2 regions of the Nodosilinea sp. AN01ver1 genome follow, and region 1 is predicted to be linked to the other one. Evidence: riboswitches for the same ligand, from Rfam matches in the RefSeq annotation. Region 1 holds a riboswitch; the other holds the start of a gene.
What was found. Region 1 has a riboswitch for cyclic di-AMP ahead of ACQ4N7_RS19500 (SLC13 family permease). Riboswitches for the same ligand answer to the same signal wherever they lie in the genome.
Positions count from the first base shown of each region.

Region 2: another riboswitch for cyclic di-AMP. It lies ahead of ACQ4N7_RS18105 (universal stress protein); the one in region 1 lies ahead of ACQ4N7_RS19500 (SLC13 family permease).

Region 1 is NZ_JBNXVS010000028.1:32,764-37,254, forward strand. It holds gene ACQ4N7_RS19495 (phosphoketolase family protein) at 1-1,658, shown strand, start outside; cyclic di-AMP (ydaO/yuaA leader) riboswitch at 2,066-2,208, shown strand; gene ACQ4N7_RS19500 (SLC13 family permease) at 2,319-3,656, shown strand; gene ACQ4N7_RS19505 (alpha/beta fold hydrolase) at 3,749-4,491, shown strand, end outside.
Region 2 is NZ_JBNXVS010000024.1:52,317-56,807, forward strand. It holds gene ACQ4N7_RS18095 (peroxiredoxin) at 227-778, opposite strand; gene ACQ4N7_RS18100 (aldo/keto reductase) at 878-1,855, shown strand; cyclic di-AMP (ydaO/yuaA leader) riboswitch at 2,112-2,273, shown strand; gene ACQ4N7_RS18105 (universal stress protein) at 2,372-2,947, shown strand; gene ACQ4N7_RS18110 (hypothetical protein) at 3,043-3,690, opposite strand; gene ACQ4N7_RS18115 (aspartate carbamoyltransferase catalytic subunit) at 3,689-4,491, shown strand, end outside.

The DNA.
Region 1 (4,491 bases):
CCGAGATGCACCAGAACATGGCGGCGGTGATGGAAGAGTGCGTGCTCAAGATCAAAGAGATCCAGCGAGATGCCCGTGTCAACGGCAACCTGGAACGACCTCGCTGGCCGATGATTGTGCTGCGCACTCCCAAGGGCTGGACCGGGCCTAAAGACGTTGATGGCCACAAGGTGGAAGGGTTCTGGCGATCGCACCAGGTGCCCATGGGCGGCATGCACAGCAACCCCGAGCACCTGCGCCTGCTGGAAGAATGGATGCGTAGCTACAGGCCTGAAGAACTCTTTGACGAGAACGGCACCCTAGTTCCAGAGCTGAGAGATCTGGCTCCGGTCGGCCACCGCCGCATGAGTGCCAATCTGCACGCCAACGGCGGTATGCTGCGCAAGGCGCTGAAAATGCCCAACTTTCGCGACTACGCCATCAACGTGCCTAAGCCCGGCAGCGTTGAGTTTGAGAACACCAAGGCATTGGGCATTCTCATGCGCGACGTGATGCGCGACAACCCCACCAATTTTCGCCTGATGGGGCCAGACGAAACCGCCTCTAACCGACTAAACGCCGTCTACGAAGTCACTAAAAAGGCCTGGATGGCCGACTTTTTGCCTGAAGACCTCGACGGTGGCGAACTCTCCCGCGAGGGCCGGGTGATGGAAATGCTCAGCGAGCACACCCTGCAGGGCTGGCTGGAGGGCTACCTGCTGACCGGTCGCCACGGCCTGTTTCACACCTACGAGGCTTTTGCCCACGTGGTTAGCTCGATGTTTAACCAGCACGCCAAGTGGCTGGACATTTGCAAAAACCATGTACCCTGGCGGCGATCGGTGTCGTCGCTCAACATTTTGCTGTCGTCGCTGGTGTGGCGGCAAGACCACAACGGCTTTAGCCACCAGGACCCCGGCTACGTCGATCTCGTCACCAACAAGAGCCCCGATGTCGTGCGGGTTTACTTTCCGCCCGATGCCAACTGCCTGCTGTCGGTGGCCGACCACTGCTTCCGCAGCGTTGACTACATCAACGTGATTGTCTCCGACAAGCAGAGCCACCTCCAGTACCTGACCATTGAGGAGGCGGTGACCCACTGCACCAAGGGCATCGGCATTTGGGACTGGGCCAGCAACGACGACTGTGGCACCGAGCCCGATGCGCCCGATGTGGTGATGGCCTGCTGCGGCGATATTGTCACCAAAGAATCGCTGGCGGCCACCGCCATTTTGAGGGAGGAGTTTCCCTTCTTGAAGGTGCGGTTTGTGAACGTGGTCGATCTGTTTACCCTGATCTCCCACGGGGAGCACCCCCACGGATTGAGCAACCGCGATTTTGACTCGCTCTTCACCCCCGACAAGCCGGTGATCTTCAACTTCCACGGCTACCCCTGGCTAATTCATAAGCTGGTGTACCGCCGCTCCAACCAGGAGCGCATTCACGTGCGGGGCTATAAAGAGCAGGGCAACATCAACACGCCGCTGGAGCTGGCGATCAATAACGAGATCGATCGCTTTAGCCTGGTAATTGATGTGATCGATCGCGTGCCCAAGCTGGGTTCGGCGGCGGCTCACGTCAAAGAAAAGATGAAAAACAAGATCATCGGGTGCCTCACCTACGCTCACACCGAAGGCAAAGACCAGGACGAGATTACTCACTGGCAGTGGCCCTACTAGGGTCGAGATTGACTCAGAAGCCCACTAACCGAAAGCGGTCTGGGAATCAGGCCGCTTTCAGTTTGATCGGTGATCTAGAGACGAGACGACATATAGCTACAGTCAATTAGATTAGGACGCAGCAGGACCGTCATTCCCGTGGCCACGGGAATCCATTAGAGAGCAGCTACTCCAGCGTAGATTCTCGCTTGCGCGGGAATGACGGTCAAAAGTCATCTTTGGTAACACGTCCTAATCGTGACGGCTACGGCTATACCAGTTCGCTGTCCTAGTCTGGGCCGCACTGGCCAGCACCGCCTCACGCGAACTGGCCAGTGTTCTAAATTTTAAGAAACATTGCGAGTTAGTTTGTGTAAACGTGCCGATTGTGGATCGCCTGTAAATGTGTTAGATTCTTTCCCAATTCAATAGTTACACTGCCTAATTCAGCTTTTGCTGAAGCGGAGGAACCAACCTTTGGGGCTTATCTCAGGGCGAATCGTATCGCCAGAGAAGGGGATCTCTCACCTCTCGCCCGTCAGCTAACTCCGTCGGCCTTGGGAGAGAACGTACTGGAAGCTTTTTCTAGCGCTATCCGTAGTTCTCCTACGACTGTTAACCCCCTCGGTGAAGGCTATTCATCGAAGGGTTTTTGTATAGCACCACAACAGGAGACAGGGTATGGAAACCTGGTCTGAGATCACCGCGTCGGTGATCTTTTTTGGGGTCTTGGCCCTGATTGCTACCGAGCGACTGCATCTGACGATCGCGGCCTTTTTGGGGGCGATGCTGCTGATTTTTCTGCACGTGTTGACCCTCGATCAGGCGATCGCCTACATCGGCCACAGTCACGCCACCCTGGCTCTATTTTTTGGGGTGATGGTGATGGTGCGCGCCTTTGAGCCAACCAAAATTTTTGAGTACCTGGCGACCCAGATGGTGATTATGGCGCGGGGGGAGGGCAAGCGCCTGTTGCTGGGCATTGTGGCCATTACCACCCCCGTCTGCGCCATGCTGCCCAACGCCACCACGGTAATGCTGCTGGCTCCGCTGATTCCGCCCATGGCGGCAGAACTCAACATCAACTTTGTGCCGCTGCTGATCTTGATGGTGTTTGTGGCCAACAGCGCTGGCCTGCTGACCATTGTGGGCGACCCGGCCACCTTTATTGTGGGCAGCTCGATCAACATGAGCTTTTTAGATTACTTGCTTAAGCTCAGCCTGGGGGGCGTGGTGGCGATCGCGACCATTGTGGTCATGCTGCCCATTCTCTTTCCCAATACCTGGCACAAGAAGCTGGATGACCTCGACCACTTGCCCCGCCCGGTGGTCAACCACCCCCGCATGCTGGCTCTGGGTAGCGCGATTGTGGGGCTAGTGCTGGTGCTCTTTGTGGTGGGCGACAGTCTGCCGGTGCCCATTTCACCGGCGGCGATCGCGCTGCTGGGGGCCGCCCTCTGCCTGCTGCTGACTCACCACAGCGGTATCGACACCGTGCAAAACATTCTGCGCGATGTCGACTGGAGCACGCTGGTCTTTTTTATGAGCGTGTTTGTGCTGATTGGCGGTCTGCAAGAAACCGGGGTGATCAGTTCGGCCTCAGGTTTATTAGGGGTCGTAATCGGTCAAAACATAGCCCTGGGGTCCATGCTGCTGCTGTTTGTAACCGGCATTCTCTCCAGCCTGATTCCCAACATTCCCCTGGTGGTGGCCATGGTGCCGCTGCTGAAGGAGTATCTGGTGAATGTGAATCTGGCCGGGCCAGAGCTGCTGTCGCCCGACTTTGCCGGGCAGATACCGCCTGAGATTTTGCCCCTGTTCGGGGCGATGATGTTTGGGGCCACCCTGGGCGGCAACGGCACCCTGGTGGGTGCGTCGTCAAACATCGTGGCGGCGGGCATCGCCGAGCAGCACGGCAAGCCAATTTCCTTTCGGCTGTTCTTGAACTATGGCCTGCCGCTGATGGCGCTGCAACTTGTCGTCATCAGCGTCTATGTGGGGGTCCGATTCTTGCTGTAGCGGGCCTAGGTCAGGGGCGAACTGCGGGATAGGATGGGTTTGCCTCTGGTTATGTGGCGACTGTCAAACTATCCCTGAAAGGATCTAATGCGATGTCAACCGATCAGATAACCTGGAGCACCTGGCAGGAGTTCAGGTCTGCCCAGCAGGAGGCGGTCTTAGCGGCGGGTACAGCCGCCCACATTCCCGTCACCATTCGCTATATCGATCGGGGGGAGGCCAAGCTCGGCACCGTTTTGCTGATGCACGGCATACCCACCTGGGGCTACCTCTACCACGCCGTGATTCCGCCGCTGGTGCAGGCCGGCTATCGCGTTTTGGCCCCCGATTTTTTGGGCCACGGCTGGTCAGACCGCCGCGATCGCTTTGATCGATCGTTTCAAGATCAGGCCCGTATGATTCTGGCCCTGCTGTCATCGCTGGGCCTGGAGCGGGTGGATGTGGTGGGCCACGATACGGGCGGTGCGGTAGCGCTCATCTTGGCGATCGAGCACCCGGCGGTGGTCAATCGCCTGGTGATTACCAATGCGGTCTGCTACGACCGCTTTGACGACGACATGCTCGACTTTGGCCATCCGCTGCGGTGGAAGCCGCGCCCAGTTGCCGAGCTAGTTGCCGCCCTTGAGGAAAGCCTGGCCGCTGGTCTGTCTAACCAGAGCCAGCTCACCGCCGAGTTCCGGGCAGGCATTATTGCGCCCTGGGCCAGCGAAGAAGGCAAACTGAGCCTGCTGCGCAATGCCGCTGCCCTCAATGCCAACCAAACCATGGCGCTGGTCGATCGCCACGGCACCATTACCGCCCGCACTCTGATTTTGTGGGGCATGGATGACCCCTG
Region 2 (4,491 bases), on a different contig from region 1:
GGAGACGCGATCGCATTCGAGCCTGAGTTTTGGCGACGTCCAAATGATTTACTCAAGCCTAGGGGAGAACCATCTTGACTAACTACCCCACCTGACCGTCGCATATTGAGAGAGATCTGTCTTTATTTGAATACCCGATGCCACAGCGATCGCGATCGCGTTCTCTCGCCGATAGCCGGTGGCCAAATCTATTGGTGGCCCTAACCACCCTATTTCACCTCAACCCCTACGCTGCCTGCTGTAGCTCGTCCAGCTTAGCCAGCACCTCACGACTGTGAATGACCGGCTGTACGCCTAAAAAGCGAGCCTGCATAGTGCCGTCGGGGCCAATGATATACGTGTGCCGCAGCGACATCGCCCCCAGCCAAGACCCATAGGCCTTACTGACCGCCCCTCTAGGATCAGACAGCAGCGGAAACTCTAGCCCCTCGGCATCACAAAACTCCGCGTGAGACTCAACGCTGTCGGCGCTGACACCAATAATCTGAGCATTGCGAGCCTGGTACTCCGCTATATCGCGCTCAAACCGTTGGGCCTCAATCGTGCAGCCTGAGGTAAAGTCGCGGGGGTAAAAGTACAGCACCACCCACTGCCCTCGAAAGTCTGCCAGCGAAATTTCTCCATCCCCAGCATTGGTCGGCAGCGTAAACTCTGGAGCCGGTTCGCCTAGCGGAATCTGGGTACCCCCCATTGCCAGCGCGGGCAGGGGCGCGGCCAACCAACTAAGGCACACCAGGCAGAGACCCAGAGCGACTTGCAGAAAATGACGGCGGTTCATGTCAGGTTCTTCCTTGGGGATGATTCTGAAAGCTCTTTACCAAAGTTTACAATAAGGCTGTCGCGATCCCCGCTGTTTCCCAGTTTCGGAGCCTGTCCTATGTCCCCCACTGCCAATCTGCAAACCGTGACGCTGGGTCCCAACGGCATGGTTGTACCGGCCCTGGGCGTAGGCACCTGGGCCTGGGGCGACTCGCTCTTTTGGGACTACGGCAAAGCCTACAGCGACAGCGATTTGCACGCCGCTTTCGACGCTACCCTCGACAACGGCCTCACCCTATTCGACACGGCTGAGATCTATGGCTTTGGCCAGTCGGAGCGTTTGATCGGTCAATTTATGCAGCAGCGCCCTCAGCAGACCGATCAGAAGGCGATAGTGGCCACCAAATACTTTCCGCTGCCCTGGCGCTTTTCAAAGCAGTCTGTGGCCGAGGCCCTGTCCGCCAGCCTCGATCGCCTTCAGGTGGCCTCGGTAGCGCTGTACCAAGTGCATCAGCCGGTGAGTTTTCTGCTCAGCCAAAAAGACCTGATGCAGGCCCTGGCGGCAGAGGTCAAGCGGGGCCGCCTCGGCGCAGTGGGGGTGAGCAACTACTCTGCCACCCAAATGCGCGAGGCCCACGGCTATCTGGCCGCGCAGGGCGTACCCCTGGCGGTAAATCAGGTGCAGTATTCTCTGCTTCACCGCCAACTGGAGACCAATGGCGTCATCGCCACAGCGCGGGAACTGGGGGTCACAATTCTCGCCTACAGTCCCTTAGCCCAGGGCTTGCTGACGGGTAAGTATACGCCAGAGGCCGATCTCAAACCCACCGGAGCCCGCTGGCTTGACCCCCGCTTTAGCCAGAGCGGTCTCACCAAGCTGATGCCGGTCATTCAGACACTACGGGAAATCGGTGAAAGGCGCGATCGCACCCCGGCCCAGGTGGCCCTCAACTGGCTGGTGGCTCAGGGTAATGTAATGCCCATTCCTGGCGCTAAAAATGCCCGTCAGGCGGCGCAGAATGCGGGGGCACTGGGTTGGCAATTGACTACCGATGAGCTGGAGCGGCTCGACCGGCTGACCCAGCGCTATCGCTAGCTTTGGGGCTGCGATCGCAGCCCCATCTATCTTTAAAGAATTCAAAAATACTTCTAACGAAAGATGTTTGAGCAGAAAAATCCTTTCTAAAAACATCGTTAGTGATGCATCAATGCTTTCTATTTAAGTTAGTAATTTCACCCGAAAAAATAAAAATATTTATTCACAGCAACGACTGTATTAAGCGATACAAATAGTCACACAATGTTAAGGATTCGTTGACGCTTTTCATTTTTCCCTTCTACAATTTAGACATCGAACAAGTCAGCCTAATTTAGTCGTCCTAACGGCTAGAGCGGGGGAACCAAGTAAAGGGGCGTGTTTCCGAGTTCTTTAAACCCCCATGAAGGGTAATCGGAAAAGGGTATCTCTCAACCCTAGCCCGTCAGCTAACCTCGTCGGCGTTGAGGGAGACTGAACTATCACCATTTACGCTAATGCGTTGATTGTTTCAGTGTCCTAAGTCGTGTTAACACGACTTGTTCGCTGTTCATGATTAGGCTCCAGGAGGGTCTCATGCAGCTCAAATCGCACCTCTCTGCCCCATCAAGGCAGTCCCATTCGATCGCCCCTCAGGTTTCCCCCGAGGCCACGATCAAGCCCATGATTATGCGTTTAGAAGCGGCCCTGGGTCGCCGCGATCTGGCCAAAAAGATTGTTCTACTGCTGCGGCCCAAACCGCCAATTGCAGGCCTTAACATCGACGAGAAAACGATTAATTTTGTGGTGGGTTACAGTGGCTCGGCCCACAGTCAGGCGGCTCTCGACCTGGCCCTATGTGTAGCCCATCAAACTCGTTTGGCCAAGCCCAATCCTGTACAGGTGCATGTAGTTTATGTGGTCGATAAAACTCGCCCCAAAACTATCGCCAATGCCGATCGCATACTCTGGCAGGCCCGCTGCCTAGCTAGTGAATGGCGTGGGTCGCTCAATGCCCACCTGCGGGTCGGCCAGGTGGCAACGGAGCTCAGCCAGGTGGCCAAGGAGATCGAGGCTGAAGTGCTGCTGGTTGGTTGTCATACGGCTAAGCACCGCCTGGTGCAGCAGCTAGATACTCAAACCCCGTGCTCTGTGCTGGGGCTACCCAAGTAGTCTCTAAGCCGATCTAGACGTCAGGCTGGTGCCTCCCAGTAGACCAGTAGACAGGGGCAAACAATCGCTTGCCCCTGCGCATACAGGCTTTGAATTCACAGCACTAGGGGGGTGCCCCGGTTCGTGAACGTCACCGACTCAATCTTCCAGTCGGGCTGGTTAACCAGCGTTTCGCGCAGGCTGCCCAGCAGCGCCTTTTGTTCGCACACCGACAGCGACTGTAGCACCCGCCGCGAGGTGCGGGCCACGCGCAGGTCAATGGTGACGATCTTGGTTTCTGGATCAAAGCGAGTGCGATACCCCGAAAGGGTTAGCTCTGGAATGGCCTGCTCAGCCAGGATCAGATCGACAGTGGTTTCCATACTCTGAGGACGAGGCACGAGAATGGGCTCTCGCCGGTAGTTTTCGCAGCGCTCGTCGAGGGTGTAGAGATCGACGGCCACCGGGTCGGCGGGCGCCACTAGGCGGCGGGCCTTGGCCTGCATCAAGCGGCTGGCGTTGACTAACGCTTCAGCGGGGCTAGGGGCCAGGGCAATGGATTCAAACGGAGTGGCGATCGCGGCGTCATTGGAGCTGGCGGTATTTGGTGCGGTCGCTGTGCCTCCCGTCGCCACAGCACACCCCCCCAGCAATCCCAGCAGGGCCAGGAAAATCGCCCCAGAGCGCTGGCCAAAATTTATCCCTAGGCACCCAAGCCAGGTATGGTGAGGACGGTATTGAACTGGGTTGGGACAACGGGTCATGGCAAGTGCTTCCTGGAATCGACGACACGTGCTGTCGCTGGCCGATTTTACGGCGGCGGAGCTAGAAACGGTAATGGAAACAGCGGTGAGCTTTTGGCAGGTGCTGTCGCGCCGCACCCGTAAGGTGCCCGCCCTGCAGGGGTTAGTGGTCACCAATATGTTCTTCGAGCCCTCGACCCGCACCCGCAGCAGCTTTGAACTGGCCGCCAAGCGGCTGTCGGCAGACGTGCTCAACTTTGCCCCCGGCACCTCGTCGCTGACTAAGGGTGAAACCATTCTAGACACCGCCAAGACGTACCTGGCCATGGGCACCAACCTGATGGTCATTCGCCACCAGGAGTCGGGGGTGCCGGGGGCGATCGCCGCCGAAATGGACCGGCTGCAAACAGGAGTCGGCGTGCTTAACGGCGGCGATGGGCTACACGCCCACCCCTCCCAGGCCCTACTCGATCTATTCACGCTGGGCCTGACCCTAAATCCGGATCACCCGACCGCCGCGCTGCTAGCAGGTAAAAAAATTGCCCTGGTCGGCGACATTCTGCACTCCCGCGTGGCTCGCTCCAACCTGTGGTGCCTCACCGCCTGCGGGGCCGAGGTACACCTGGCCGCCCCACCCACTCTGCTGCCCCCCGGCTTCGCCGACGCCTTCGTGAGCCAGTCGCCAATCGCCATTCCTCGCGCCATTGTGCAGCACAGCACCCTAGCCCCAGCCCTAGAGGGAGCCGACTTTGTGATGACCCTGCGCCTGCAAAAAGAGCGCATGACCCAGCATCTGCTGCCCAGCCTGCGCGAGTACCACCA